2 regions of the Labrenzia sp. THAF35 genome follow, and region 2 is predicted to be linked to the other one. Evidence: predicted binding sites of a transcription regulator. Region 2 holds the regulator's gene; the other holds the start of a gene.

Region 1 (15,856 bases), 1.0 Mb from region 2:
CGGGCGGCAAGGGCCGCTCAGGCAAAAAGGAGCGTGACACATGAGCCGCTCCGACAACAACCTCTACCTGCCGAAGATGCGGCCGCTGCCGAGCCGTCGTGCCGTCATCATGTCGGTTCTGGACGTGGGCTCCACGAAGGTCTGCTGCCTGATCGCCAAACTGGTGCCGCAGGAAGAAAAGGCAATTCTTTCCAGCCGCTCCCACAAGGTGGAAGTGCTGGGGTACGGTTACCAGCGCTCGCGCGGGATCAAGTCCGGCGTCGTTGTCGACATGGATGCTGCCGAACAGGCCATCCGTCTGGCAGTCGACAGTGCCGAGCGCATGGCCGGCGTGACGGTCGAGTCGCTGATCGCAAACATCAGCTGCGGACGCCTGCAGAGCGAGATCTACAGCGCCAATGTTCCGCTGGCAGGCGACAGCGTGTCTGAAGCCGATATCCAGCGGGTGCTTTCCGCCGGTTCCAGCCACTCGGTGACCGATGGCCGGGCCGTCACACACGCCTTGCCGATCTCCTATTCGCTGGACGGCAGCCGCGGCATCCGCGATCCGCGTGGCATGATGGGCCACAAGCTGGGCGTCGACATGCAGGTCGTGACGGCGGAAGTTCCGCCTGTGCGCAATCTGGAACTGTGCATCAACCGCGGTCACCTTCATGTGGAAACCATGGTGGCGACGCCGTTTGCCAGTGGCCTGTCCACCATCGTGGATGACGAAGCCGAGCTTGGCGTCGCCTGCATCGACATGGGCGGCGGCACGACGACACTGTCGGTCTTCGTCGATGGCCACATGGTGCACCTGGATGCGATTGCCGTTGGCGGCAATCACGTCACCACCGATATCGCCCGCGCTTTCGCAACCCGTCTGCAGGATGCGGAGCGCCTGAAAACCCTTTACGGCTCGCCGCTGGCGTCCAGCTCGGACGATCGTGACATGCTCACGGTGCCGCCGCTGGAAAGCGACAGCGACCTGCCGAACCAGATCCCACGCTCGGCGTTGACCCGGGTTATCCGGCCGCGCGTGGAAGAAATCCTTGAACTCGTGAGGGATCGGCTTACGGCGTCCGGCTTTGCCGGGCGTGTCGGTAAGCAGATCGTTCTGACCGGGGGCGCAAGTCAGCTCACGGGTCTTGGAGAAGTTGCGCGTCACATCCTGGGGCGCAACGTCCGTCTTGGCCGGCCTCTAGGCGTCGCCGGTCTTCCCGAGGCTGCCAAAGGTCCGGCTTTTGCCGCCGCTGTCGGTCTCTTGATTTATCCGCAGGTCGCTCAGATCGAACAGTTCGAACACAAGAACCGGAGATCAGGGTGGGGCGGGCAATCTGGTTACCTGGCCCGCGTGGGCCAATGGATCAGGGAAAGCTTCTGACGACATGAGCCAAGAAGACGACATCCAGGAAGTTGAGCTGCCAGAAATGGCAGAGGAGATTAGGGAAGAAGAGGCTACTCCCGTACCGGGGGCGCCAGTGGGTCGCGAGGATAATATGACCATCAACCTGAAGATGCCCGACATTCAGGAGCTGAAGCCACGCATTACGGTCTTCGGCGTCGGCGGCGCGGGCGGAAACGCCGTCAATAACATGATCACTGCAGGTCTCCAGGGCTGCGACTTCGTCGTTGCCAACACGGATGCCCAGGCACTGGCCATGAACCATTCAGACAGGCTCGTCCAGATGGGCGTGGCCGTGACTGAAGGTCTTGGCGCAGGCTCCCAGCCGGAAGTCGGCTGCGCGGCTGCCGAGGAAGTGATCGACGAAATCAACGATCACCTGTCCGGATCGCACATGGTGTTCATCACCGCCGGCATGGGCGGTGGAACCGGCACCGGTGCCGCACCCGTTATCGCACGGGCGGCACGCGAGCAGGGTATACTGACGGTAGGTGTGGTGACCAAACCGTTCCAGTTCGAAGGCGCTCGCCGTATGCGGATCGCCGATTCCGGTATCGAGGAACTGCAGCGGAGTGTCGACACACTGATCGTCATTCCGAACCAGAACCTGTTCCGGATTGCCAATGCCCAGACCACTTTCGCCGACGCATTCGCGATGGCCGACCAGGTGCTCTACTCGGGTGTTGCCTGCATCACTGACCTGATGGTGAAGGAAGGTCTCATCAACCTCGACTTCGCCGACGTTCGCTCCGTGATGCGCGGCATGGGCAAGGCCATGATGGGCACCGGCGAAGCCAGCGGCGAAAAGCGTGCACAGCAGGCGGCGGAAGCTGCCATTGCCAACCCGCTGCTCGACGAATCCTCGATGAAGGGCGCAAGAGGCCTGCTCATCTCCATTACCGGCGGCAACGACCTGACGCTGTTTGAAGTGGATGAAGCGGCTACCCGCATCCGCGAGGAAGTTGACGCCGACGCCAACATCATTCTGGGCGCGACCTTCGACGAGACGCTGGATGGTCTCATCCGCGTGTCCGTCGTTGCAACCGGCATTGACAGGGAGGAAGGCCTTGCGGCCAACACGTTTCCCGGAACAGCATCTCAGCCTGTAAAGGCGGAAGCTCCGGTCGCAAGCCGGACGCCGGAAATCAACACTCAGCGCCCGGCCGCTCTGGCTGAAAAGGCACATGCCGAAAATGCCGCTGCCAAGGCCGTTGCCAATCTGGAACGGGAACTTGCCATTCCGGATCCGCAGCCGGTCGCCGTTGCAAGCGATCCGGCTGTCGAGATCAAGAAGGTGCAGCCGGCAGCAGGTTCGCTTGCAGCCAAGCCGCAGATGCTCGACATCGAAGACGAAGCCCGGGCACCTGTTGCAGAAGACATGCCGGTCAGCCAGCCTTACATTCCGCCGGTTGCCGCCGAGCATAACCCTGCACCGCGCATGCCGCGGGTGGAGGATTTCCCGCCGATCGCTCAACGTGAAATCCAGGCAAAGCAGCAGACTGCAAATGTAGCCCAGCCTCAGCAGGCCGTTGCCCAGCAGCGTCCTCAGCAGCCTGCTCCGGCACCGAGCTATGAAGAGCACGCTGAAGACGACCGCCGCCCGATGGGGCTGCTGCGTCGCCTTGCAAGCGGCCTTGGCCGCCATCACGAAGAAGATCAGGAACATGACATGGCTGCCGCACCGGTTGCCCGTCCTGCTCCGCAGATGCAGCCGGCCCAGCAGGCCGCCCCGCGTGCGCCCCAGCAACGTCCCGCAACCCATGGCGCTGCAGGCCAGCTGGACAACACCGGGCGGGCAACGCCGAAGCCGGTAACTGCAACAGAAGACGAACAGTTGGAAATTCCGGCGTTTCTTCGCCGTCAGGCCAACTGATTCGAGACCCGATCATCTTCCCTGATCGTTACAGCCCGGAGTTCACGCTCCGGGCTGTTTCCGTAACGGAACAAATTCCCGTTTTAATTCAGTGATTTGAAAGCCTGTGAATCGTTACAAATCGTAATAAAGCTTTATTTCGCCCAATTGGGGTTCGGGACTATGTTCCCAGCCAACGCGGGATCGTTAAAAGTCCGTAACCCTTTAAGGGCAAATAGAGGGCTTGTTTCCGCCGCAAACCGGAAGGGCAGGGTTTTATGACCGCATATGTTGACCGACAGACGACGCTAGCCGATCAGGTGACCCTGAACGGGATTGGCGTTCATTCGGGCAAACCCGCGTCGATCACTCTCGTACCGGCCGAAGCTGGTGTGGGGATTGTGTTCACCCGCACCGACCAGGAAAACTCCACCGAAGTTCCGGCCCTCTGGAACAAGGTATCCGCAACAGCACTTTGCACCGTTCTCGGCGATCCTTCCAGTGAAGGCGTCGCGACCGTTGAACATCTCATGGCAGCTCTTTTCGGCATGGGTGTCGACAACCTGGTCGTGGAAATCGACGGTCCGGAAATGCCGGTCATGGACGGCAGCAGCGTTGCGTTTGTCGAAGCAATCGAGCAAATCGGCCTGAAACGCCTGGACCGGGGACGCCGGTACCTGAAGGTGAAGAAGACCGTTCGTGTCGACAACGGCACGGCATGGTGCGAACTGCACCCCTACAACGGCACCAAGTTCGATATCACCATCGACTTCGACACGCCGCTGATCGGTCGCCAGCAGTTCTCTTCCGACATCACGCCGGACGTGTTCCGTGACGAGCTTTCCCGTGCGCGCACCTTCGGCTACGTGAAGGATGTCGAGCAGCTTTGGAAAATGGGCTTTGCCCTGGGATCGTCGCTGGAAAATTCCGTGGCGATTGCCGAGGACAAGGTTCTCAATCCGGAAGGCACCCGCTGGCCGGACGAGTTTGCACGTCACAAGGCGCTGGACGCGGTTGGCGACCTGGCTCTTGCCGGTCTGCCGATCCTGGGTCTTTACCGCTCCTACAAGGGCGGGCACAAGATGAACCATGCGATCCTGGTCAAGCTGTTTGAAGATCCGAGCGCGTTCGAAATCGTCGAGTCGCCCGCATTCCGCAAGGTCGGCCAGGTCGACAAGGGCGGTATCGCAGCCGCTGCTGCTTTCGGGCCTGACGTCTCCTGATATAATTTTGATCGGCCGCTTTGATGAAGCGGCCGTTTTCTTTTCGGCGGAATTCGGAACCTATTTGGACCGGTTGCCATAAAATTGCTCAAAAAAACCGTCAGATGGCCGATGAGGACGTGACGGGGACCGGTGATTTCCGCTAAACACTCCTGTCGATAAATTTGCAAGGCCGCATGACATGGGCCTTAGGGGCCGGAAAGGTCCGGGAGTATAGGCGTGAACGGAATGGATACTGGTTCTGAAGTGAACAGAGCCAAACACATGAAAACCTTCCTGAGATTGGCCGTTCTGGCTGTACCGCTTGCGCTTGCCGCATGCGGCGGCAAGGACGATCTGGATGAGCTGGCACTCAACGATACGCCGCCGGAAGTTCTGTTCAACGAAGGCCTGTCCCTGCGCGCGCAAGGCAAACTGCGCGATTCGACCCAGAAATTCGAAGAGCTCGACAAGCTCTATCCCTATTCTGAATACTCCAAGAAGTCGCTGGTGAACCTGGCGTTCCTGAACTACTCGCGCGGCAAGTACACGGAAACCGTAACTGCGGCGAAGCGGTTCGTGACGCTCTATCCGGGGGACGAGGATTCAGCCTACATGCTGTATCTCGCCGGTCAGGCCTATTTCCGCCAGATGCCGGACATTACCCGCGACCAGGCCGTGACCCGGAAGGCAGCCGGTGCGTTCAACGAGCTGATCCAGCGCTTCCCGGAATCGGAATATGTGCCGGATGCCGAAAGCAAGCTGCGCATCGTGCATGACCAGCTTGGCGGCAAGGAAATGCAGGTCGGTCGCTTCTACCTGAAAAAGCGCAACTACATCGCGGGGATCAACCGCTTCAAGACGGTTGTCGTCGATTACCAGACCACGCGGCATGTGGAAGAAGCTCTGTTCCGCCTGACCGAAGCCTACTACGCGCTCGGTGTCGTCAACGAAGCGCAGACGGCCGCAGCCGTGCTCGGGCACAACTACCCGGACAGCCAGTGGTACAAGGATGCCTATTCGCTGCTCAACAAGGGTGGGTACGAGCCTTCCGAAGACAGCGGCAGCTGGATCAGCCGCGCCTTCAAGAGCATCTGACGCCTGGTTTAATCCCGAAATGGCTTCAGCCTCGCAAATGAGGTTGAAAAGGCCCAAACAGGCTCTTTCAAGACGCTTCGGTCCTCCTATATGGTGGGCCGAACTTTAAGGAGCATCCCTTCATGCTGGTCGCGCTGTCTATCCGTGACATCGTTCTGATCGACCGTCTTGACCTCGAATTTGCCGCCGGCATGTCGGTTCTCACCGGCGAAACCGGTGCGGGCAAATCCATCCTTCTCGACTCCCTGTCGCTGGCACTCGGCGCGCGTGGTGATGCCGATCTCGTGCGTCATGGCGAGGCGCAAGGGCAGGTGACGGCTGTCTTTGATGTGGCGGCGGATCATCCCGTTCGCATGTTCCTGCGCGAGAACGATGTCGACGATGATGGCGACATCATCCTGCGCCGTATCCAGACCTCCGATGGCCGCACCCGGGCCTTCGTCAACGATCAACCCGTCAGTGCAGGACTGCTGCGCCAGGCGGGCGCGCTGCTGGTGGAAATCCACGGACAGCACGATGACCGCGCCCTGGTTGACCCGGAAAGCCACCGGGCTCTTATTGATGTTTTCGGAGGGCTGACGGCCGAAGCCGAGGCCGTAGCACAGGCCTTTGCCACCTATCGCGCTGCCGACAAGGCGGTGACAGATCACGAGAAACGTATAGAAGCCGCGCGCAACGAAGCTGATTTCCTGCGTGCTGCCGTCGATGAACTGTCGGCCCTCAAGCCGGAAACCGGCGAAGAGGAGCAACTGGCTACCCGGCGAACGGACATGATGGCGGTCGAAAAGATTGCCGGTGATCTGAACGAAGCCTTTGAAACCTTGAACGGCACTGCGTCGCCAATCCCGGAACTGGCCAGCTTGCTGCGACGTCTGGAACGCAAGGCCGACCAGGTGCCCAATCTGCTTGGTCAGCCTGTCCGCACGCTTGCAGAGGCGATGGATCTTCTAGAAGAAACCCGCGGCGGACTGGAAAGCGCATTGCGTGAGACCGAATATGATCCACGCGAACTGGAAGCTGTCGAAGAGCGGTTGTTTGCGCTTCGTGCTGCCTCCCGCAAGTTCTCGGTGCCGGTTGACGAGCTGTCCGCCCTGTGTTCCCGTATGAGCGGCGATCTGGCCGATCTCGATGCCGGTGAAGACAAGTTGGCGGCGCTGGTGAGTGCTGCTGGAAAGGCCCGCGCCGAATACGACAAGAAGGCAGCCAGCCTCTCGGACAAGCGGCGAAAGACAGCCAAGGCACTGGAAAAGGCTGTTGAAATGGAGCTGCCCGACCTAAAGCTGGAGCGGGCAAAATTCATCGTCGAAGTGGAAAGCAATCCGGAAAGCCGCAGCCGTTCGGGCATCGATCAGTTGGAGTTCCATGTCCAGACGAACCCAGGCACGAAGCCGGGGCCGATGATGAAGGTTGCGTCCGGTGGCGAGCTTTCCCGTTTCCTCTTGGCACTGAAGGTGTCTCTCGCCGACAAGGGCTCTGCCCCGACGCTGGTTTTTGACGAGATCGACACAGGTGTGGGCGGTGCAGTGGCCGAGGCCATCGGCCTGCGTCTGGCACGACTTGCCGGCAGCGTTCAGGTTTTGACGGTTACCCATGCCCCGCAGGTGGCAGCTCGCGCTGCAGGGCATTTCCTGATCGCCAAGGAAGCGACCAAGAAGGACCGGGTGGCAACACGCGTTCAGCGTATTGATGAAGACCACCGCAGCGAGGAAATCGCCCGGATGCTTGCCGGCAGTGTTATCACGGAAGAAGCCCGCGCCGCGGCGCGCCGGCTGCTGACGGCTGCGGAATAGGAAATAGGATCCGGCGCGGTGGACAAAAAAAGGGCGGGTTAGCCGAAGCTCCCGCCCTGTGGTGCAGTTTTCAAATGAGAAATGGTCTTACGGCTCCTTGACGAGCGGTGCTTCCTTCATGTCAGGCAGCTTCAGTTCACCTTCGCCCAGATTGGGCACATTCAGCTCGATGCTCAGCTCTTCGTCGTTCGTGAAAAAGCCATTGGCATAGAGCAGGCCGCCTGCGATCAGCGCGACGACAAGCGCTCCGGCCATGAACCAGCCAGCGCTGTTGCCGTTCGTCTTCTCGACATAATGCGTTTCACGGTCCTGATAAGCCATTCGTGTCTCCTCATTCCAACATTGACCAGCATCGAGTTTTGCCGGTTCGATGTGCTATCAACGCTTGAGCCCGCCATTCGGTTCCGGTATCCGATTTAATCCGGTCATCAACCCGGTCTCTCCCGCTGACACATTTCGTGAAGACATCATGACTGACACTTCCTTCGCCCATACCGACATCGACGCCCTGACGCAGGAAGAAGCACAGGTCGAGCTGAAACGGCTGGCGGCGGAAATCGCCGAGCATGACCGCCGCTATCACCAGGAAGATGCCCCGGTGATCTCGGATGCGGACTATGACGCCCTGCGCCGGCGGAACGCGTCCATCGAGGCCCGGTTTCCCAATCTCATTCTTGAAGACGGTCCCTCTGCGCAGGTGGGGGCGGCCCCAGCGTCCGGTTTCGGCAAGATTACTCACCGGGTGCCGATGCTGTCGCTGGACAATGCGTTCAACGATGACGACGTCCGGGACTTCGTCGGCCGCGTGCGCCGGTTTCTGAAGTTCGATCCGCTGATGGGGGCTCTGGCGGTTACCGCGGAGCCGAAGATCGACGGTCTGTCGCTGTCTCTTCGGTATGAAAACGGCACTCTGGTTTACGCCGCAACGCGAGGTGACGGCACCACAGGTGAAAACGTCACCGAGAACGCGAAGACGATCAAGGATATTCCGGAGAATTTGTCCGGCACGGTGCCGGGTGTCGTTGAAGTGCGCGGCGAAGTCTATATGGCGCACAAGGATTTTCAGGCGCTGAACGAGCGTATGGCAGCCAATGGCGGAAAGGTTTTTGCCAACCCGCGCAACGCTGCGGCGGGCTCTCTGCGCCAGCTGAAGTCCGAAATCACGGCCTCCCGCCCGCTGCGGTTCTTCGCTTATGCCTGGGGCGAGATGAGCGAGCTGCCGGAAGACACCCAGTTCGGCATGGTCAAGCAGCTGGAAGGCTGGGGCTTCCAGGTCAACCCGCTGATGAAACGCTGCGAAACCGTGGAAGAGCTTCTCGGGGTCTATCACGGCATCGAGGAAAGCCGTGCCCAGCTCGATTATGATATCGATGGGGTGGTCTACAAGGTCGACCGGCTGGACCTGCAGGAACGCCTCGGCTTTGTCTCGCGGTCACCCCGGTGGGCGATCGCTCACAAGTTCCCGGCCGAACAGGCTTACACCATTCTCAACGACATCGAGATCCAGGTTGGCCGAACAGGTGCCCTGACGCCGGTTGCCAAGCTGGAGCCGATCACGGTGGGCGGTGTCGTCGTTTCAAACGCGACCCTCCACAACGAAGACTATATCAAGGGCATTGGCCAGGACGGAGAGTCGATCCGCGGCGGCAAGGATCTTCGTATCGGTGACACGGTGAAGATCCAGCGTGCCGGCGACGTCATTCCGCAGATTGTCGACATCGATCTGGACAAACGCCCCGATGGGGCGGAAGCCTTCGAGTTTCCGACTGTCTGCCCCGCCTGCGGCAGCCACGCGGTGCGCGAGGAAAAGGAAAAAACCGGGCGCCGCGATGCGGTGCGCCGCTGCACCGGCGGTCTGATTTGCCCGGCCCAGGCAACGGAAAAGCTCAAGCATTTCGTCTCGCGCAATGCCTTCGACATCGAAGGCTTCGGCGACAAGCAGGTCGACGCCTTCTACAAGGAAGGCCTTGTGATGGCGCCGGCGGACATCTTCACGCTGGAGGAGCGGGACAAACGCTCTCTCACCAAGTTGCGCAACCGGGAAGGTTGGGGGGCCGTTTCGGCGAAGAACCTTTTCGAGGCAATCAACGCGCGGCGAGAGATTGACCTTCATCGTTTCATCTTCGCCCTGGGCATCCGTCACGTGGGCGAGGGCAACGCCAAGCTTCTGGCACGTGCCTATGGCTCCTGGGCGGTGTTCTATGCAGCCATGAAGGCGGCGCATGACACGGCGGGCGAAGCCTGGACAGAGCTCAATGACATCGACGGCATCGGCCATATCGTTGCCGAGGCGCTGGCGGAGTTCTTTGCCGAGCAACACAATCTCAACCAGCTCGACGCGCTTCTGGTCGAGGTGTCACCCAAGGACGCTGAAAAGATCAACGCCTCCGGCTCACCGGTCGCAGGCAAGACAGTGGTTTTCACCGGCTCGCTGGAGCGCATGACCCGCGACGAAGCCAAGGCCATGGCCGAACGCTTTGGTGCCAAGACGGCAGGCTCCGTGTCGAAAAAGACCGATCTCGTGGTGGCCGGTCCCGGTGCTGGTTCAAAGCTGAAAAAGGCGCAGGAGCTGGAGATCGAGGTTATTTCCGAGGGTGATTGGTTCGATCTGGTGGGGGCCTGAGCGGGTATTCCCTTCGTGTTTTGTCATCCGGGTTAGAGCCGGGACAGAGGCATTTTGCTCCACCGGTGCCTGCGTCTACTGGATCCCCGCCTGCGCGGGGATGACAAGAGAGGCTTCAAGACATGCCTTTGCCCGTTGTCATCCCGGTTTGACGCGTAGCGGCAAGACCGGGATCCAGTACCTCCTGTGCTCGCTGGAACCGCAAACCTCTGGGGTTCCTGAAATCTGTCGCGGCTTTGTCAAAGGAGGCGGCCTCACGCAGTTGCCGGTTCAAATAAGAAAAGCCCGCTTCTTGTCCCCACCAAATCGGTCATTCCTGCCTCGCCAGCGCCGGTATGTTGCTATATTGTTCTCAAAACAAGCGCTTGAAACCGGACCAGTAAACCATGACCGACCCGGACGGGTACGACGATTCCTTTGACGATCCATTCCAGCCTATCGGCACGCGGGCGGAGTCCGCGCCTGCTCCCGCGCGGCCGCAAGGTGGGATCGCGGCCAGGGCGATGGCGGCACGGCGGGCACCGGACTATCTGACGGGGCTGAACCCGGAGCAGCGGCTGGCGGTGGAAACGACCGAAGGGCCGGTTCTGGTGCTGGCTGGTGCCGGTACGGGCAAGACTCGCGTGCTGACAACACGCATTGCCCATATCCTGGCAACCGGCTTGGCGCGGCCGTCCGAAATTCTGGCTGTCACGTTCACCAACAAGGCTTCGCGCGAGATGAAGGAACGCATTGCCGGTTTTGTCGGCGGCAATGTGGAAGGCATGGCGTGGCTCGGCACGTTCCACTCCATCTGTGTAAAGATCCTGCGCAAGCATGCCGAACTTGTCGGCTTGAAATCGTCCTTCTCGATCCTCGACACCGATGATCAGATCCGCCTTATCAAGCAGATCATCCAGGCCGAAGGGCTGGACGACAAGCGCTGGACGGCCAAGGCCTTTGCCGGGATGCTGGATGGTTGGAAAAACCGGGCTCTTGGGCCAAAGGATATCCCGGAAGGCGAGGCGCGGGCGTTTGCCAACGGCAAGGGCCGAAAGCTCTACGAGGAATATCAGGAGCGCCTGTCGATCCTGAACGCGGCCGATTTCGGTGACCTGCTTTTGCATGTCATCACGCTGTTCAAGACCCAGCCGGATGTCCTCAAGGAATATCAGCGCCGCTTCCGCTACATGCTGGTGGACGAATATCAGGACACCAACATCGCGCAGTACCTGTGGCTGCGGCTGCTGGCCCAGGGCAACCCGAATGTCTGCTGTGTCGGTGATGATGACCAGTCGATCTACGGCTGGCGCGGCGCGGAAGTCGATAACATCCTGCGCTTCGAACATGACTTCAAGGGCGCTGTCGTCATTCGCCTGGAGCGCAATTACCGCTCGACCAGCCATATCCTGGCTGCCGCATCCCATCTGATTGCCTTTAACGAAGGCCGTCTCGGCAAGACGCTGTTCACAGATTTCGAGGAACCCGACCACGACCTGGTGTCGGTGGCCTCCGTCTGGGACAGCGAAGAAGAAGCGCGCACCATCGGCGACGAGATCGAGACCCTTCAGTCGCGAGGTCATTCGCTCAATGAAATGGCGGTTCTGGTGCGGGCATCCTTCCAGATGCGCGAGTTCGAAGACCGGTTTGTCACGCTGGGGCTTAATTACAGGGTCATCGGCGGTCCGCGCTTTTATGAGCGCATGGAAATCCGCGATGCCATGGCCTATTTCCGCTGTGTCGCGCAGCCCGCGGACGATCTGGCGTTTGAGCGCATTGTCAACACGCCGAAGCGCGGTCTTGGCGATGCGACGCTGAAACTGGTCCATGGCGTTGCCCGGGCAGAGCGTATTCCACTGATGCAGGCGGCAAGCCAGCTTATCGATACCGAAGAACTGAAGCCAAAGCCACGCAACGCGCTGAAGTCCGTGCTCGACAACTTCGAGCGCTGGCGGCGTCAGCTCGACCAGATGAAACACACCGAACTGGCGGAAATCATCCTCGACGAGAGCGGCTACACCGAGATGTGGCGCCAGGACCGGTCGGCGGAAGCACCCGGACGGCTCGACAACCTGAAGGAACTGATCCGGTCGATGGACGAATTTGAATCCATGGCCGGTTTCCTGGAGCATATTTCCCTCGTCATGGACCGGGACAGCGCGGATGCGACCGACGCCGTATCCATCATGACGCTGCACTCGGCCAAGGGGCTGGAATTCGACACGGTTTTCCTGCCCGGCTGGGAAGAGGGGCTGTTTCCCCACCAGCGCGCGCTGGATGAATCCGGTCGCGCCGGTCTGGAGGAAGAGCGTCGGCTGGCGTATGTCGGCATCACCCGGGCGAAGAAACGCGCAAAGCTCTATTTCGCGTCCAACCGGCGTATTCACGGCCTCTGGCAGTCCACCGTTCCCTCACGGTTTCTGGACGAGCTGCCGCCGGACCATGTCGAGATTGCCGAAGCTTCGTCCAGCTATGGCGGCTATGGTGGTGGCGGTTACGGACCGTCCCGGTTCGACAGTCATGATCCCTTCGACAAGGGCAGCTACTCCACGCCGGGCTGGCAACGTGCGCAGCGTGCCAAGCAGTCCTCCAGCGGATTTTCCGATGGCGGCGGCCGTGGGTATCAGTCCGCGCGGCAAAAGCGTCAGGGGCCGTTGACCATCGAAGGAGAGCTGGTGGCGAAATCCGTCAGTGACACGCCATCGCAATTCTCTCTGGGCGAGCGCGTGTTCCACATCAAGTTCGGCTATGGCGCCATCAAGTCGATCGAGGGAAACAAGCTGACCATCGACTTTGAAAAGGCAGGGGTGAAGAAAGTCATCGACAGTTTCGTCGAACGTCACTGACCGGCTGGTTGCAAGAACTTGTCCGGTGCACTGCTTCTGACGTCTACGCTCCGATAGAACCGGGAATTTGGTCTCGCACCTGATGTATTCTTGGGTTGGCCCCAAAGCCTGAGACACTTTGCGCCTGGGGCCGTTCTAGAGATCGACACCTTGCGGTTTGATCAGCATGTCGCGTTCCTTCAGGTAAGGATGTATACTGACGGCCTCACGCAGCACTTCCTGGCCCAATTGCACCCTGCCGAGCGTCATGAAGATGATTGCCTTGCCGGACAAGGCGCCAAAGTGCCGTGGTTCCAGGGCAAGGGCGCGTTCGATATCTTCGAGGCTGGCTTCGTAATTACCCTGCAGGAAGAGGATGAAGGCACGCTGGTTCCAGCCTTCCGAGTAATCCGGTGCTTCTTCCACGACCGTGTCGAGCAGATCCTTCGCACCCTGAAAGTCATAGGATCCTCGTTTACGCATGGCTTCGTCCACTTTCTGCCGGATCTCCGGCGTGGGGGCGGCATCCAGCCAGGTGTGCCAGATACTATCCTCGATCTTGCTGGCCGCCTCTTCATTCGGAGCGTTCTTCAAGGCTTCAAACAGTTGATCCTGCTCGGACGTTGCCCAGGCGGGGAGGATGAGAAGCTGGAGGCAAAGAAGGGCAGCAACCAGACATCCGGTCACTTGCAGCCAGTTTAGGTGCGAACGGGGGCAAGTCATGGGTGTTTCCTCGCATTTCCCAATGAAATGGGGCACAGACCCGGTTTGCCCAGTCCCGGGGCCGTTTCAAGCTGGCATCGCTGGCCGCTTCCCGCTATACCGCACGCCTTGACCCCAATAACCACAGGCGCGAGCGGCGATGAAAACCATCCGGGTGCGGATCACGGCTGAAGAACTGGAAGCCAAGCGGATCTCCGAGATCCTTGAACGGGCGTTTGAGGACGACGGCAATCCGGTGACCATCTATGAAGCAACGCCGGACGGACGCCTGTGGGCGGCTGAAATTCTTCTGTTCGACATGGAGCCGGAAGAGGCGGCTGCGACGGTGCGCGACCGTGTCGGCGCCGATGCATTTGCCGCGCCGCTGGAAGCAGAAGAACTGCCGGATATCAATTGGGTCGAGAAGAGCCTGGAAGGGCTGAAGCCGGTAAAGGCCGGTCGTTTCGTTGTTCACGGCAGCCACGATAGGGACAAGGTTCCAGGTGGGGCCATCGGCATCGAGATCGAAGCCGCGCTTGCCTTCGGAACCGGTCACCATGGCACGACCGCGGGTTGCCTGGAGGAAATCGACAGGCTTTTGTCCATGCGCGCGTATGACAGCATTCTCGATCTTGGAACGGGAACAGGCGTGCTGGCAATCGCCGCTGCGCTTCAATCCCGCCAGTTGGTTCTTGCAACCGATATCGACCCTGTTGCGACGAAAACAGCGCTGGAAAACGCCCGGCTCAACGGTGCGGGGCATCTTGTTCGTGGCTTTACCGCCAACGGAATTGAAGACCGCCGCTTCCGTCTCTTTGGTCCGTTCGATCTGGTGATCGCCAACATCCTGGCGCGGCCGCTGATGAAGATGGCGAAGTCCATCGGTGAACGCATGACGCCGACCGCAACCCTTGTGCTGTCCGGCCTCAGGGTGGAAGACGGTCCCCGGATCCTGTTCGCCTACGGTTGTCAGGGGTTCATTCTGGACAGGCGCGGCGAAAAGGACGGCTGGTTGACGCTTACACTTGTGCGGGGACGTAAACAGGCCTGACCGCGTCCGCCATCTGCCAGGAAACAGCGATGATCATGTTCTCGCCTGCAAGGCGCTTGTCGTCGCCAGGCTCCGCAGGATGAGGGAAGGGGAGAGCCGTTTCTTACATTCTGGTGCCCGGAAATCTTGACTGCAGATACAAAAAGACCCGCCGAAATTTTCGGCGGGTCTTTTCTTGTGCACAGTGGTTTTTACTTAAACCGTCCTGAGCCCCTTAGAACGCGCTGGTAGAGGTGCCTTCGCGCTCGAGCTGGGCGCGGTCGTAGCCGTGGGAGGCCAGGGTCGCGTCGTCCAGTGACAGCAGGTAGCCGTTGACATAGCGGCGTGCCTGGATGGAGCGGGCTTCAATCATGCGGTCGAAAGCGCGGCGCATGAAGCTGCCGCCGGCGCGGGTCGAGGTGGTTGTTTTCATGGTCATCGTGGTCATTCCCATTTGAAGTTTAAGAGCTTCCCTAGGGAGAAACGTCTTTTTTCTTGTCTGAACCCTATATGCGCTTTTGCCGGGACCTCAGGTAGGCCTCGAAACGCATGCCAGCCTTGCGCTCTTCGCATATGCGAAAGATTTTGCTGCAATGCAAAATATGAGGAAGATAATGCTGCTGAACCAATTCATGCGGAATAATTATCCAGCTTGATCGGATGGGGCCGCGAAATTATCTTGCGGCCATGTTCCAGACCTTTGACGATCTCAGTGATCCTTCCTGTGGTGCGCCGCATGCGGCGCTTCTCAGAGCCGAACTCTCCCGCCGCGGTCTCGACGGCTTTCTCGTGCCGCGCGCCGATGCGCATCAGGGCGAATATGTGCCGCCGCATGATTGCCGCCTCCAGTGGCTGACAGGCTTTACGGGATCTGCCGGCATGGCGGGGGTTCTGGGGGAAGAAGCCGCGATTTTCGTTGACGGCCGATACACCATTCAGGTGCGTGACCAGGTCGACATGGCGGTCTTTCCGGCGCGCCATCTTGTCAATGAGCCCGTGACTGACTGGCTGGCCGAACGACTGCAGCCGGGGCAGAAGCTGGGCATCGATGCCATGCTGCACACGGTGCGAGAAGTTCGCCGTCTCGAGGAGATTTGTGAGTCGGCCGGCGCCACTTTGGTCAAGCTGAACGACAACCCGGTTGACAGTGTCTGGAAGGACCGTCCGGCGCCGCCGCTTGGTCAGGTTTTTCTCTATCCGGTTGAGCTTGCCGGACGCGGTGCGAAGGACAAGATTGCCGAAATCCAGTCGGCCCTCGCAGACAAGAAGGTGGATGCCTGCGTGCTGACGCAGCCCGACTCGATTGCCTGGCTGTTCAACATCCGTGGGTCTGACGTCACCCATACGCCGTTGCCGCTCTCCTTTGCCACG
Region 2 (15,856 bases):
CCAGTGGCAATCAGATGCTTTCCCAGCTCCAGAATCTGATCTACGCGGTCATGCTCTTTTCCTATGCCGCCTCACAACGAACTCCTCCGGAAGAAAAGATTGCACGTCGCAATCACGTCGGCGTTGCTGAAGCGATCGATTCCGGAGACGCAGAACTGGCACGTGGACGCATGAAAGACATGCTGGTGCAAAACAAGGCCATGGCGGACAAACTGGTCGCGTCGACCCTCCAGGAGTGACCTGGTTGCCGGCAAACCTGTTGGTCTGTCTGGCAAACAGAGAGAGACACCGGTAATTTCCTGACCAGATACCCACTCCCTCTAGCGCACCTATGGAATGGCGCCTGCGTTTCCACATTTGTTGGACAACTGAGAATTTTCCCAGCAGACTATGGAAAACCAACAATGATGGCCTAACGGCCAACCTGGGAACGCCATGAAATTCTATTCAGAAACCGAATTGTCCTCCGGCACATTTTTGGGCCGTGTCTGGCGACCCGATGTCAGGGGGCCCGCCGTCGTCACGCTGCGCGAAAACCGCGTTTTCGACATCACGTCCGCAGACGCCCCCACCGTTCGGGATATTTGCGAACTAACGGAACCGGCTGCCTATGTTGCCGCAGCTAAAGGAGAAGATCTTGGCACTCTGGATGAAATCGCGGCTGGTACCTGCAGCGATCTCGCCAACCTGCATTTTCTGGCTCCCTGCGATTTACAGGCAGTGAAGGCATGTGGCGTGACCTTCGCAAACTCCATGGTCGAACGCGTGATCGAGGAGAAAGCGGCAGGAGATCCTCAAAAGGCCGAAGCCATCCGGGCACGGGTAGGTGCAACCATCGGCGACAGCCTGCGTAACCTGCGAGCCGGATCCGAAGAAGCTGCCAAGGTCAAACAAGCGCTTATCTCCGAGGGGCTCTGGAGCCAATACCTGGAAGTCGGCATCGGCCCGGATGCCGAGGTCTTTTCCAAGGCGCAGGTTCTTTCCTCCGTCGGCACCGGAGCCGACGTCGGACTTCACCCAGTGTCCAGCTGGAACAACCCAGAGCCGGAAGTGGTTCTGACAGTCTCTTCAAAGGGTGTGATTGTTGGCGCGACGCTTGGAAACGATGTCAATCTGCGTGATGTCGAGGGCCGTTCGGCTCTGCTCTTGTCCAAGGCAAAGGACAACAATGCATCCTGTGCCATCGGACCGATGATCCGACTATTCGACCAGGGATATTCTCTGGATGACGTTCGACTGGCAGAACTGGACCTGACGGTGGAGGGAGCGGACGGCTTCATCCTGAAGGGGAGATCTTCGATGAAGGAAATCAGTCGGGATCCTGTGGATCTGGTCCGGCAAACCCAGGGCCGTCATCATCAGTATCCCGACGGGATCATGCTGTTTCTCGGTACCCTCTTCGCACCGACGCAGGACCGGGACGTTGCCGGAGAAGGTTTCACTCACAAACTGGGCGACGTCGTTACAATCGAAAGTCCGGGCCTCGGTCGATTGAGCAACACGGTCCGGCTTTCGACCGAATGTCCGGAATGGACATTCGGCATAAGCTCCCTCATGCGCAATCTCGCACAAAGGGGTCTCTTGTAGTCGTACGCCGAATTGCCCAGCGCATCACGAAAGCGCTCATCAGGAAACTTTCGGCCGACCTAAAGCGACGGCTGGACCATCTTCGCCGGATCAACAACCCGGTCGAATTCCTCCGCACTGACGAATTCAAGGTCAAGGCACGCCTGCTTCAAGGTCAGATCATGCTCAAACGCATGGTGTGCGGCATGACTGGCCTTGTCATATCCGATCACCGGACTTAGCGCAGTCACCAGCATCAGGGATTGATCCAGAAACTCCCTGATGCGCTTCTCGTTCGGCTCCATGCCTTCCACCAGGAATAGGGAGAAGTTGGTGCAACCGTCGCCCATGATCTTTACCGACTGCAAGATCGCATTGATCATCAGCGGCTTGTAGACATTCATCTCCAGGTAGCCACTGGCGCCACCTATCCCGACGACGACGTCATTGCCCATCACCTGTGCCGCAACCATCGCCAGTGCCTCGCACTGCGTCGGGTTGACCTTGCCTGGCATGATCGAAGAGCCGGGCTCGTTTGCCGGAATTTTCAGCTCAAAGAAACCGCAGCGGGGCCCGCAGGACAAGAGGCGGATATCGTTTGCGATCTTGAACAATGACACTGAAAGCGTCTTCAAGGCTCCGCTCAACATGACAAGAGCATCATGCGCCCCCTGAACCGCAAACTTGTTCGGAGCCGTATAGAACGGCAAGTCCGTCAGTTCCGCGATCCGGGTGGCAGACAACTCCGCAAAAAGGGGATGAGCATTGATGCCCGTCCCGACTGCAGTTCCGCCCAGCGCCAGTCCATAGACATCCTTTAGGGCAAAACTGATGCGCTCAATGTCCTGACGCAGCATTTCCGCATAACCGGAAAACTCCTGACCAAGCGTCAAAGGCGTGGCGTCCTGCATATGCGTTCTGCCGATTTTTATGATGTCGTCCCAGGCGTCGGCTTTGTCTTGCAGGCTCTTTTGGAGCATCTGCACGCCGGGCAAAAGGCGATGCGTCACCTGGAGTGCAGCAGCCATGTGCATCGCTGCGGGAAAGCTGTCATTGGACGATTGAGACAGGTTCACGTGATCGTTCGGATGAACCGGATCTTTTGACCCCAGCACACCACCGGCAAGGGCAATGGCGCGATTGGAGATCACTTCGTTCACGTTCATGTTGGTTTGTGTTCCGCTGCCGGTCATCCACACGTGCAACGGAAAATGGTCGTCAAGTTTTCCATCAATAACTTCGTCGGCAGCCTGGACAATCAACCGAGCAAGATCTGCATCCAGCAACCCCAGCTCTTCGTTTGCAAGGGCCGCTGCCTTCTTCAAAACGCCATAAGCGTGGACAAGCTCTATCGGCATCAGGTCGCTACCGATGGAAAAATACTTCAAGGAGCGCTGTGTCTGTGCCCCCCAGTATTTGTCCTCCGGCACGTCTATTTCGCCGATGCTGTCGCTTTCAGTACGCATATGCGCCTCCTCGTAAGTGGCTCAAGGGGCCAGCAAGGTTTCCGTCAGTTCACTATCGGGATCCTTCAAACCGTCTATGACATCGAAATGATGGCGGCCGGGATCCTCCTTGTAGGTGGCCATTGGCCAGGCATCCGCAAGGAGTTTCGATTGCCTTAGAAACTCCGGACGCTCCGCTCCACCGACCCAGGCGACAACCGGACAGTCAACGGCGGGCACCATCAATGCCGCACTTTCGGCCATGGCATCGTCTTCGTTCATCTGGAAGGACTTGTTCATCACCGTGTTTCTGAGCGGGCGAAGGTCGTGCAAACCGCTGATGGAAACAACACGCTCGATTCGATCCAGAACGTCTTTCGGCAACCGGCTGTCTTCGCAAATCATGCGTGTGACCAGATGCCCACCAGCGGAATGCCCGGCAAGACGGATCGGGCCACCGACGCGAGCAGCCGCCTTCGTAATCGCGACAGAGATTTGCCGCGTGATATCTGCGATCCGCGCATCAGGAGCCAGATCATACGACGGCATGCATACCGTCCAGCCTCTTGCCAGGCAGCCGCTAGAAAAATGCGACCAGGAACTTTTATCGAATCTCAGCCAGTAGCCACCGTGCACGAACACGACGAGCCCCTTGGACTTCCTCTGCGGCCGAAACACATCGAACCGCTGACGATCCCCTTCCCCGTAAACGACATCCAGATCCTTTTCGACCCAGCTTTTCCGGAAGGTTTCCGCTTCCTGCGCCCAGCGCACGATGAAATCGTCAGCGCCTGGAATATAGGCAGCATTTGAATAGGCATCGTCCCAATCAATAATCGTCATCTCACTCATTCGAAATCCTCAGGCAAACGTCGAAACCGATCGGCGGCATACTTGCACGATTTACCTAGAAAGCGGAACGGCCTGAATGCCAATCTCAACTTGTCAAACGGACTGCCATCAACCTAACGTCTGAAAAAACCAGTAGTCGGGAGGCAAACTTAGATGGTGGAGCGCTGTTCCAATCGCGTGGCCAATCTTGCGCATTTTCTGTCCAGGAACGCTGCCCGGTGGCCCTCAGGGCCTGCGGTTGTCGAGGATGGGGTCACCTTGAGCTGGTCACAAATCGATTCGCGCGTCTCCGCACTTGCCAAGGGTCTCCAATCGGAATTCGGCGTTTCCAAGGGCGACGGCTTGCTGGTCCAGGCCCAGAACTCGCATCAGATGATCGAGATCATGTTGGCCGCATTTCGTCTGGGAGCCATCTGGGTTCCCTGCAATTTCAGACAGGCTCCGGGCGAAACGGCCTATGCTGCGGTAAAAGCGAAGGCGAAGGTTTTCCTGTGTGACGCTGATTTTGGTGCTCAGGCCGATGCAGTGCGAAACGCCAGAGATCAGCTGACAGGATGCATTACAATTGGAGCCAGCGACTTTGGCACAAGCTATGAGGATCTCCTCTCCCGTTACCGGGGACAGGTCCTGCAGAACGAGGCAGTGGACTATAACGATCCCTGTTGGCTGTTCTTCACCTCAGGCTCAACCGGCCGCCCGAAGGCGGTTGTACTCAGTCACGGGCAGATCGGATTCGTTTGCGTCAACTACATGGCAGACCTGTTGCCCGGGACGACGGAGCGCGATGCGTCGCTGGTCATAGCTCCATTGTCACACGGTGCAGGGTTGCAACTGATTGCCCAGCTATCAGCTGGTTCCACACATGTTCTCCTGCCCGGAGGTGGCTTCAATCCTTCGACTGCATTCGAGTTGATCGAAAAACACAAGGTCAGCAATCTCTTCACCGTTCCCACAATCGTCAAACGCCTGGTGGAAGACCCTTCTGTTGATCAGTACGATCACTCGAGCCTTCGTCACGTCATTTATGCGGGGGCTCCCATGTATAGGGAGGACCAGAAGCTGGCACTCCAGAAATTGGGGCACGTTCTGGTTCAATACTACGGGCTTGGCGAGGTCACCGGAAACATCACCGTGCTGCGGCCACAGGATCATTTTCTGGAGGATGGACCTGAGACACGCAGCGGCACATGCGGTACGGAGCGCACAGGTATAGAGGTTTCGATTCAGGACGAGGAAGGCAATCATCTGCCCCCCAATGAAACGGGTGAAGTCTGCGTCATCGGTTCGGCGGTCTGTGCTGGCTATCTGGAAGACGAAGACGCCAACCAGAAGTCTTTCCGGAACGGCTGGTTCCGCACCGGAGACATCGGTCACATGGATGAACAGCGCTACCTCTTCCTGACAGGCCGAGCGTCGGACATGTACATTTCTGGTGGCTCCAACGTCTACCCGAAGGAAGTCGAGGAAGTGCTGCTTACACATCCGGATATTTCCGAGGTCGCAATTCTCGGCATTCCGGACAGGCAATGGGGCGAAGTTGGCCTAGCCGTTTGTGTGGCTGCCCCAGACAATTCACCCGACCCTCAGGAACTCAGCGACTATCTGAACGGCAAGATCGCCCGCTACAAGATGCCTGCACGTTATCTCTTCATTCCCGCAATGCCGACAAGTGCCTATGGCAAGATCACCAAGAAACTGGTGCGGGAGCATTTGACCGAGAAAGGCCTGTTGTGAGACGGCCCGCCCCCAGGTCTCTGTCCGACATTCGTCATCCCGGCCCTTCTGCCATCAATCGGCTCCCCCATGCCAGATGTCTGGCGAAACCATTGGAAATCTCCCTGGCAGAGCAAACTCCCTTGCTGGAGGCGCTGGGCCGCTTCGCCACGCACCAAGGACTGAGCTCCGCCGTTCTCGATCTTTCCGGGCTCACGCTCGAAGCGTTCGACTTCGTAATGCCTGCCTGTGCAATCGATGACAGACATGCAGCCTGGTACAGCGACACGCACTCCTCGAAAGGCGCAACGCTGGAGTCCGCAGTTGCCATTCTCGGGATACGAGATGGTGAATGGTTCGCTCATGTACACGCCTCTTGGCGTGAGGAAGAAGTCGAGCACCTTGGCCACTTACTGCCGCATACGCTGAAGGTTGCGCATCAGGGGGCCATCAAAGGGTACGGCCTGCAAGGCGCAGCCTTCGTGGCATCGCTGGATCCGGAAACCGAATTCACGTTGTTTCGTGTGCAACAGGATGACGAACAGTCACGGATAACCGACTACAATGCGCTTATCACCACACTCGCTCCGTTTGCCGACCTGACGGACAGCATCCAAGAACTCGCAAAAGAGCTGAAAGCACCCTCCTACGAAGTCTATGGACTGGGCAGTCTGGCCGGAGCAGCGTTTCGCGACGCCCAGCCGATGACAGGTCTGATCTCCGAGATACTCCTGACTGAAAACGCTGGCGCGAAACCGGATCAAGAGCTTTGCGTCCCAATCCGCGCCGTTGATCTCGAAGGTGGACTGCATCGGGGCATTCTAACCGCTGGTGGCGCGCCGACTTTGATCACCTGTGAACTGCTGATCATGACCGGATCGAAGGATGACCTGAATCCGATATCGGAGACGGATTGAATACGGCAACTTGTTCGAGGCCAAGAACAGTAAGAGAACATTTACCCTTGCAGAACACAATGAGAACAGGTACCATGTTCTTGATTTGTACCAGATGTTTTCTCGGTCAGGGGACGCCTACATGCTGACGCGCAAGCAGTACGAACTGCTCATGTTCATTCACGAAAGACTGAAAGAAACCGGTGTGCCGCCGTCTTTCGACGAAATGAAGGATGCGCTCGACCTGCGCTCCAAGTCCGGTATTCACCGCCTGATCACCGCGCTTGAAGAACGTGGCTTCATCCGGCGCCTGCCGAACCGGGCCAGAGCCATGGAAGTTGTTCGTCTTCCGGACTCCATCGCACCCGGCCTGGGCGCTCCACGGCCAAGAGGCAGCTTCTCACCTGAAGTCATTGAAGGCTCACTCGGCAAACCGGAGCCTGAAAAAGCTGCACCGGTGCCGGTGTCCAGTGTTACGGAAATCCCCGTCATGGGCCGCATTGCAGCCGGCGTGCCCATCGAGGCCATTCAAACACACAGCCATTCCATCACAGTGCCGCAGGACCTGCTTGGTCGCGGGGAACACTACGCGCTGGAAGTTCGTGGTGATTCCATGATTGAGGCGGGCATTCTGGACGGTGATACCGTGCTTATCCGCCGGACCGACAGCGCCGACAGTGGCGACATCGTGGTTGCACTTGTGGACGATGAAGAAGCCACCTTGAAGAGGCTGCGCAAGAAAGGCGCTTCCATCGCTCTTGAAGCAGCCAACCCGGCTTATGAAACCAGGATCTTCGGTCCCGGCCGCGTTCGTGTTCAGGGCCGCCTCGTTGCCCTGTTTCGTCAGTATTGACCAGTCACTCCTCTGCGCGCGCTTCGGCCACCGAGGCGCGCTCGGCTAGACGCAGGCTGTCTCTCGTTACCTTACCCTGGTGATGCCAAGGGCGCGGTGGGTCAGGGATGGCAAACTTCAGTTTCTCGATTTTCAGATTTTCCTTTGGCGGATGGCCCGGTCCACTGGCACCGCTCGTAGCATTCGCGGCCTGGCTGAAATCACCGGGCGATAGCCAGATGGAGACGGCACCACGTTCGGTGCGCGTACCATGATCCAGGACGAGGGCTGCGCCGCAGCTCTCCGGAGCGACAAGATCGGTCACGACCAAATCGGCATATCGGCAATCCAGCTGAAACGCTTCAAATGTCTTTGGCTGCGCGATTGCAAGAAACGATTGCCTGCCATCCAGCCGTTCTGCGTCCTCTGAATTGACGTAGGCCCTGATGACACAACCGTCGTCATCGCAATTTCTTTGAGGCGATTTCATCTTGCGCGACAAGATCGCATCATTCCTCACTCCTTCCGACTGCAGCCAGAGATCACTTGCAAACGATCTCCCCCTAGCTGCGTAACGCAAAGTTCCCGTTTCATCGCGGGCAGCTATTCGAGAGCCGCTTGCAGCAATCTGTATATCCGGAGGCCGGCTGGTGAGAACAATCAATATTCCTGCGACGAGAGGCACTCCTGCGAGCACACGCTTTCTGCCAGGCACCAACAATCCGGCAAATAATGCTGATAGCAACAGCAATGCAGCAGCCCCGTCGAGCCTTCCGGAAGTTCCGCCGCCGGCATCCAGGGCTGCGGTAAAGGAAGCAACCTTCAACAGAAGTGAAACTCCGAAAGACATGACAGCCAGAGGGAGAGCCGCAAGGCCGAAGGGCATCAGAACGAATGCAAGTACTCCCATAGGCATCACAACAAGTGAAAACACCGGCATTCCCAGCAAGTTGCCTACAAGGCCATAGGGCGCAATGCGGCTGAAGTGATGAGCTCCTATAATGCCGGTCGCCAACCCTGCGACCAATGCGGTTACGAACAACCCTGCAACCCACTTGCCGAGGTAGAGACAAGTCGCCTTGCCCCATCCGGACACTCTTTCACCAGATGACAGGGAACGATCTCGCTGCCGCCACAGGTCATATACGGCGACCAGGCAGATCACGGCAGCGAAGGACATCTGGAAGCCGGGAAAAAACAACCGCTCAGGAGCAATCAGCAAGAGTACGAGGCCAGCCAACGCTACGCTTCGCAGGGTTAGGCCGCGTCGCCCCACCAGAATTCCGACAAAGACAATCGCGATCATCAGGAACGATCGTTGCGTCGCAACCGCACCACCGGACAGAAGCAGATAAATAACGGCAGCACCAAGGGCTGAAAGCGCGGCCCACTTGTGCACTGGCCACCTGAGCGTCAGGACCGGCACCAAGCAAAAGAGCACTAAGACCGCGCCATAGGCGCCGCCGGCAAAGAGCGCCATATGCAGTCCAGAAATTGCAAGAATGTGAGCCAGTCCGGCGGCCCGCAAAATCTCTTCCTGCTCTTCGGTTATTCCGCTGCGGTCTCCAACCAGAAGAGCAACGATCAGTGCGGTTTCCGGCCCTTCCGAAAGATTGGCCCTGATGCGTTCCGCGAGGTCTATTCGAAGCTTGGCAACGGCAACGGCAGGGCGAAATTCATTTCCAGCCTCCTCAGTCTCGATGACCTCGGGGGACCCGAAACTGAAACCCGTCGCACCTATCTGCTGAAAGAAGGCCCGGAAGGAATAATCGTATCCTCCTGGAAAGACGGGACCCGCGGGGGGAAACAGCCGCGCACTGACGCTCACGGTGCGCCCCACATCAATGTCGCCTCCCGCCGGAACGCGCAAGCGCACCTTGGCGGGAAACTCGCCCTCCTCGACAGGACGCCCATTGACCGAGGATACGGCCAGTACGATCCGGTGACCGGCTGCCCCGCTGTCAATCTCTTCTATGTAGCCAGCCAGATCCGCGTTCATCTGTTCGGCAAGGCGCGGCGCCGAAACATATGCCGTGCGAAGACTGGAGGCTGCCAGTCCGGCAAAGAATGCCAGGAAGAGAACGACGGAAACCGCCACAGTGCCGCGCTGCTTCACACGCCAGAGAACCGCGCTTACCAGCACGACCAGAACTCCCAACAGAACCCAGGAAGGTTCTTCGGGCAACCAAACGTAGACACCAATTCCCCCGGCAAACGCGAAGGCACACCACAACAGCCCTTGCGAATCCCAAAGACGATCTGCTGACGCATTGTGAGCAAAATAAGTGTGACCAGCGCCCGCTAGCCTTGAACGCCGTTTCTCACGTAATTTAGGCTTGAGCACGGCAGGTGATAAATCCTCGCGCTCAACGTCAAGGGTTGCCGTTTGCGACCGGCCGGCAGAAATATCGAGCGGACCGGACCGTGACGTCACTTCAGCTCCTCGTTTTGGTCCAAGAAATGGCCGGAGCCCCTATTTAGCCTCGCCAAAGCCTGTGCTAAGACCGCGCCACCAATCCGGCGCGCTCCGCGCCGTCATACTGACAGAGACTTTCATAAAGCACCATGGCACAGAACATCGTCACGCGCTTCGCCCCGTCCCCGACCGGGTTCCTGCATATCGGCGGCGCCCGCACCGCGCTCTTCAACTGGCTCTTCGCGCGTCATCACGGCGGCAAGATGCTGCTGCGGATCGAAGATACGGACCGGGCTCGCTCCACGCAGGAAGCGGTGGACGCATTGATTGACGGCCTGTCCTGGCTTGGGCTCGACTGGGACGGAGATCCGATCTCCCAGTTTTCCCGTGTTGAGCGCCACAAGGAAGTGGTCGAGGAAATGCTGGCCAACGGCACGGCCTATCGCTGCTACTGCACCCCGGAAGAGCTTGACGCCATGCGCGAGAAAGCCCGCGCCGAGGGCAAGCCACCCCGCTATGACGGGACATGGCGCGAGCGAGACGCCTCCGAAGCCCCGGCCGGCGTTGACCCAGTCATCCGCATCAAGGCCCCTCAGGAAGGCGAGACGGTGGTCGACGATCTCGTTCAGGGTCGCGTCATGATCCCGAACAAGGACCTTGATGACTTCGTACTGATGCGCTCCGACGGGACGCCGACTTATATGCACGCTGTTGTGGTGGACGATCACGACATGGGCATCACACACATCATCCGCGGCGTCGATCACTTGACGAATGCAGCCCGCCAGACGCTCATCTTCAAGGCTCTGGGATGGGATGTGCCGGCAATGGCGCATATTCCGCTCATTCACGGGCCGGACGGCGCAAAACTTTCAAAACGTCACGGTGCCACCGGCGCCGAAGCCTATCGCGAGATGGGCTATCTGCCGCAGGCCATGCGGAATTATCTGGCACGTCTCGGCTGGAGCCATGGTGACGAGGAGATCATTTCACTCGAAGACATGATCAAGTGGTTCGGTTTCGACGCTGTCGGCCAGTCGGCTGCGCGTTTCGATTTCAAGAAACTTGAGAACCTCAACGGTCATTACATGCGCGCGACCGATGACGGCGAATTGCTGAGCCATTGGAAGGTCTATCTCGCACATGCCGAAGGCGGCGACCAGATTCTCGCCTGGCTTGCCGATGGTGACAACGAGAACACCGCACTTGCAGCACTTCCCGGACTGAAGGAACGGGCCAAGACCCTGGTCGAACTGACGGAAAGCGCCTCCTATCTGTGGCGTCAGCGCCCGCTCGACACCGACGAAAAGGCCCAGAAGATCCTGGACGACGAGGCCCGGGCGATCCTGAAGGATCTTCACGAAGTTCTTTCCAGCGCTTCTGACTGGAGCGCGGACCCGCTGGAAACTGCTGTAAAGGCCTACGCGGAAGACAAGGAATTGAAACTGGGCAAGGTGGCGCAGCCGCTACGGGCCGCGCTGACGGGCCGAGGCACGTCACCCGGCATTTATGACGTCCTGATCGCTCTTGGCCGGGAAGAATCCCTTGCCAGAATTCAGGATCAGGCAACCTGAGACAAAGCACTGCCGGATGCATTTTTAGGCAAAAGCCAAGCTTCCGGCAGTCGCTCTGGTTGGCGAAATCCGTCTTTGACCAAAGCGTTATATCGGCCAGCTTGCGGCAGTGCAGTAAATGGGCTACGCAAGACGCGAAAAAGTCTCCAGTGCTGGTCCGGCAACCGGAAACGGGACCCATCGCCTGAAGGGTCAAACCAGGACAGCACATCCGTTTAACGTAAAGGGGTTTCTGAATGGCCGACAACAACGCCAAGCTCAATGTCGGTGGTAACGACCACGCATTCGACGTTCTTGACGGATCCATCGGACCGTCGGTTGTGAACATCTCGTCCTTGTACAAGGACACCGGCATGTTCACCTACGACCCGGGCTTCACCTCCACCGCCTCCTGCGAGTCCAAGATCACCTATATTGATGGTGACGAAGGCACCCTGCTCTACCGCGGGTACCCGATCGAGCAACTCGCCGACCACGGCGACTTCCTGGAGTCCTGCTATCTTCTGCTCTACGGCGAACTGCCGACGAAGACCCAGAAGGACGACTTCGTCAATCGTGTGACCTACCACACGATGATCCACGAACAGATGAACCGTTTCTTCTCCGGTTTCCGTCGCGACGCCCACCCGATGGCAGTCATGGTCGGAACGGTTGGGGCGCTGTCCGCTTTCTATCACGACTCGACCGACATCACCGATCCGCACCAGCGCATGGTCGCCTCCCTGCGCATGATCGCGAAGATGCCGACCATCGCCGCAATGGCTTACAAGTACCACGTTGGTCAGCCATTCGTTTATCCGCGCAACGACCTGAGCTATGCGGCAAACTTCCTGCACATGTGCTTCGCGGTCCCTTGCGAGGAATACAAGGTGAACCCGGTTCTGGCCCGCGCCATGGATCGCATCTTCATTCTTCACGCCGACCATGAGCAGAATGCATCGACCTCTACGGTTCGTCTGGCAGGTTCTTCCGGTGCAAATCCGTTTGCCTGTATCGCAGCCGGTATCGCTTGCCTCTGGGGGCCGGCACATGGCGGCGCCAACGAAGCAGCGCTCAACATGCTGTCGGAAATCGGCTCCGTAGACCGCATTCCGGAATATGTCGCTCGTGCCAAGGACAAGAACGACCCATTCCGTCTGATGGGCTTTGGTCACCGCGTCTACAAGAACTACGACCCGCGTGCGCGCATCATGCAGAAGACCACGCACGAAGTTCTCGGCGAGCTTGGCATCAAGGACGATCCGCTGCTGGACGTTGCCATGGAGCTGGAAAAAATCGCGCTCAACGACGAATATTTCGTCGAGAAGAAGCTGTACCCGAATATCGACTTCTATTCCGGTATCACGCTACGCGCGCTTGGCTTCCCGACCACGATGTTTACCGTTCTGTTCGCTCTGGCCCGTACCGTCGGCTGGATCGCCCAGTGGAAGGAAATGGTGGAAGATCCGTCCCAGCGCATCGGCCGTCCGCGTCAGCTCTACACTGGTGAAAAACTGCGCGACTACACGCCGATCGACCAGCGCCGCTAAGGCCGTACACAGACAAGCGCCTGGAATTTGCAGCAGCATTTCAGCTGAATGCATATCAAAACGGAAGACGCTCGGCTTTATTGCCGGGCGTCTTCTTTATTTTGTTACCCAGCGGAAACAAAACAAATCCAAGAAATATTTTTCCCGTTCAATCGAGGCAAGGAAAAAAGCATTCACCTGTCATTATTCTTGAGAATAGAAAATATCGAATATTTTCCGAAAAATAAAATGAAACAAAAAATAAAAAACACGCACTTAAAACTCAGAATGATATTTCTCTAACTTTCCTCACTTACATATGAGATAAAGAATTAATCGTTATAATTACGCCCTAAATTCCCGTAATAGAGAATTTTCACGAATAATAAGGAATCTTTGCTTACCCTTTCAAACAAATAGCGCACATTGAATACGCTGGGGTTTCGAGGGGTTAACATGAGTTTCCTGAAGTTCGCTTCTGACTTGAAGTTTGGGGTAAAAGTCGGCGGTAGTTTTGCTGCCGTTGTTGCCCTTACGGGCATTGTAGGTGGTGTTGGCGCATACAGCGTCTTGACCCTCTCGGAGCGCATGGAGGTTGCCAAACAGTCAACTTCCGCCATTGCACAGTTGCAAAACCTGGCAAGCAAGAAGGAAAGCTTCCTGTCCTCACAGGACCTTCAGACAGCTGAAGCAACAATCTCCGACATCGGTGTGTTGAGTGCCGAACTTGAAACGCTCCAGAACCAGCTCAAGGCTGATCCCGAAGCTCAGGTTCCCGTCGCTGAAGCAGCTACCGCTGTAAAGCAATTCCGTGAGGCTTTCGAAGAGGTCGTCGGCCTGACGCAGACACAGACCGCAAAGCAACAGCAACTTGATGGCGCTGTGCAAAATCTTGAGAAGATCTCTTCGGAGATCCTCGGCAAGGCCCTGATGGCGCGAGACGGCGTCAGCCAGGACGAGACAAACGCACGCAAGACGCTGGTGCTCGCCAACAAGGTCGGCCAGGCTGCTGCCGGTTTCCAGGAAGAGGCGCTTACTCTTCAAAATCTTTTCAACGCTGCAGCCAACAACGCCAAGCAGCTTTCAGACATCAAGGATCGGGTTGCCCTGCTTGTGCCCTCTGCCAAGCAGATGGCAGCAAACAGTTTTGACGGCGTCGACCCCGGCAAGTTCCAGCAGCTTGCTGCCAAAACGGCCGAACTGGAGCAGACACTCGGCAAACTGACCGAGACGAAGGATTACATTGCGATCTTCGACCTGACAGATGCTGCCAAGGCGGGGTTCGAGCAGCTTGTTTCCGATGTGAAGGAAATCCGTTCACAGGCAAATGTGGCCATCGACAATGTCTATGCACAGGCTGACCAGATCAACCAGCGTTTCTATGTCGTCGACAGTGTCGCGGACACGGTTATGCAGATCGAGGCAGACGCAAACGCAGTAAAGGCCGCCGCGTTCTACTTCATGCTTTCGCCGAGCGACACGTCTCAGCAGACCGTGACGACCGGTATCGAGGGCCTCGACAAACTGGCGTCCCGGCTCGAATCGAGCGCCAAGGACTTCCCGGCGATCTCCGACATCGTCCCGGCTGTGAAGAGCTCTATCGACAGCTTCGCTGCGAGTTTTTCCGAACTGGCTTCAAATCAGCTCCAGCTCGCCGAACAGATCGACACCATGACGGAACTGTCTCAGACAGTGCAGACGCAAATCACCACCATCTCCACCAATCAGAGCGCTGCTGCACAAGCCTCCAGCTCCAGCGCACTTGGCGTTATCAGCCTCGCCCTTCTGACAGCCATCCTGGCGGGCGTTGGGATGGCTATTGCACTCAACTTCGCGGTAACACGCCCTCTTCGCCGGACGACGGAAACCATGTCCCGCCTGGCGGAAGGTGACACGGATGTCGAGATCGACGGCACCGGGCGTGGTGACGAGATTGGCGACATGAGCCGAACCATGCAGGTCTTCCGCGACAACGCTGTTGAGCGACTGCGCCTGCAGTCGGAAACAGAGCAAGACCAGCACCTGCGTGCAGAGCGGCAAGCCCGCATTGAGGCTCTGATTTCCGGTTTCCGTGAGAAGGCGACAGAAGTCCTGGGCTCCGTTGCAGAAACGGCACAGACACTTGATGGCACCGCTCAGGATCTCAGCGCTATCGCCAGCCAGAACTCCAGCCTTGCCGATAGCACCTATGGTGTAACCGACGAAGCGACACAGAACGTTCAGACGGTTGCAAGCGCCGCAGAGGAGCTTGCCGCTTCTATTCAGGAAATCTCCCGTCAGGTGAACCAGACCACGCAGGTTGTCGATCGGGCAACCGAAGGCACACAGGTCACCAACGAAAAGGTTCAAAGCCTTTCGACAGCAGCCACCAAGATCGGCGAAGTCGTCAACCTGATCCAGGCGATCGCAGAGCAGACCAATCTCCTGGCCCTCAATGCAACGATCGAAGCCGCACGCGCCGGCGAGGCCGGCAAGGGTTTTGCAGTCGTTGCCGCCGAAGTGAAGGAACTGGCAACCCAGACGTCCAAGGCCACCGAGGAAATCAGCTCGCAGATCTCCGAAATCCAGAATGCAACCAAGGACGCCGTTGTCGCAATTGAGGCGATCACACAGACTATGGAAGAGGTCAACGAATACACCTCAACCATTGCAGCGGCAGTCGAACAGCAAGGTGCTGCAACGAGCGAAATCTCGGTCAACGTTCAGCGGGCTGCCGAGGGCACAGGTTCCGTAAAGACCAACATGTCGGATCTATCGCAGGCAGTCGCCCAGACCAGTCAGAACGCCAATCTGGTTCTCGGCGCTTCAAGCGAATTGTCGCAGAAAACCGATATTCTGAAGAATGAAGTCGGGCATTTCCTGGACAACGTAGCCAACGCCTGAACGAAGCAACCTGATCCCACGAGACTTGGAAAAACCGGGGGCGAACTGCACCCGGTTTTTTTGTCTGTCTGGCCTGCACCGGTTCATCGGAGCTTCCAAAAGCGTGCCCCAAACAGGGGCGCGATTGCTTCATGTCTTAATTTTCAGCATGAAAATGTCGTCGCGACAGAG

Evidence for each region. The regulator LexA, encoded in region 2, represses DNA repair genes until DNA is damaged. The targets are predictions, from matches to a motif close to TGTTCNNNNTGTGTTCNG.
Region 1: a site for LexA is predicted at 10,286-10,303, ahead of FIU93_RS14745 (UvrD-helicase domain-containing protein). Genes of this name have one in related genera too.

What each region holds. Positions count from the first base shown of each region.
Region 1 is NZ_CP045380.1:3,226,569-3,242,424, forward strand. It holds gene FIU93_RS14705 (cell division protein FtsQ/DivIB) at 1-44, shown strand, start outside; gene ftsA (cell division protein FtsA) at 41-1,363, shown strand; gene ftsZ (cell division protein FtsZ) at 1,479-3,257, shown strand; gene lpxC (UDP-3-O-acyl-N-acetylglucosamine deacetylase) at 3,515-4,459, shown strand; gene FIU93_RS14725 (outer membrane protein assembly factor BamD) at 4,688-5,536, shown strand; gene recN (DNA repair protein RecN) at 5,659-7,326, shown strand; gene FIU93_RS14735 (hypothetical protein) at 7,414-7,647, opposite strand; gene ligA (NAD-dependent DNA ligase LigA) at 7,796-9,949, shown strand; gene FIU93_RS14745 (UvrD-helicase domain-containing protein) at 10,336-12,774, shown strand; gene FIU93_RS14750 (tetratricopeptide repeat protein) at 12,910-13,476, opposite strand; gene FIU93_RS14755 (50S ribosomal protein L11 methyltransferase) at 13,616-14,506, shown strand; gene FIU93_RS14760 (hypothetical protein) at 14,721-14,939, opposite strand; gene FIU93_RS14765 (aminopeptidase P family protein) at 15,173-15,856, shown strand, end outside.
Region 2 is NZ_CP045380.1:4,229,395-4,245,250, reverse strand. It holds gene FIU93_RS19430 (FCD domain-containing protein) at 1-239, shown strand, start outside; gene FIU93_RS19425 (fumarylacetoacetate hydrolase family protein) at 436-1,587, shown strand; gene fumC (class II fumarate hydratase) at 1,647-3,032, opposite strand; gene FIU93_RS19415 (alpha/beta hydrolase) at 3,054-3,863, opposite strand; gene FIU93_RS19410 (acyl-CoA synthetase) at 4,017-5,597, shown strand; gene FIU93_RS19405 (hypothetical protein) at 5,690-6,493, shown strand; gene lexA (transcriptional repressor LexA) at 6,615-7,325, shown strand; gene FIU93_RS19395 (ComEC/Rec2 family competence protein) at 7,330-9,447, opposite strand; gene gltX (glutamate--tRNA ligase) at 9,870-11,294, shown strand; gene gltA (citrate synthase) at 11,531-12,823, shown strand; gene FIU93_RS19380 (methyl-accepting chemotaxis protein) at 13,259-15,685, shown strand.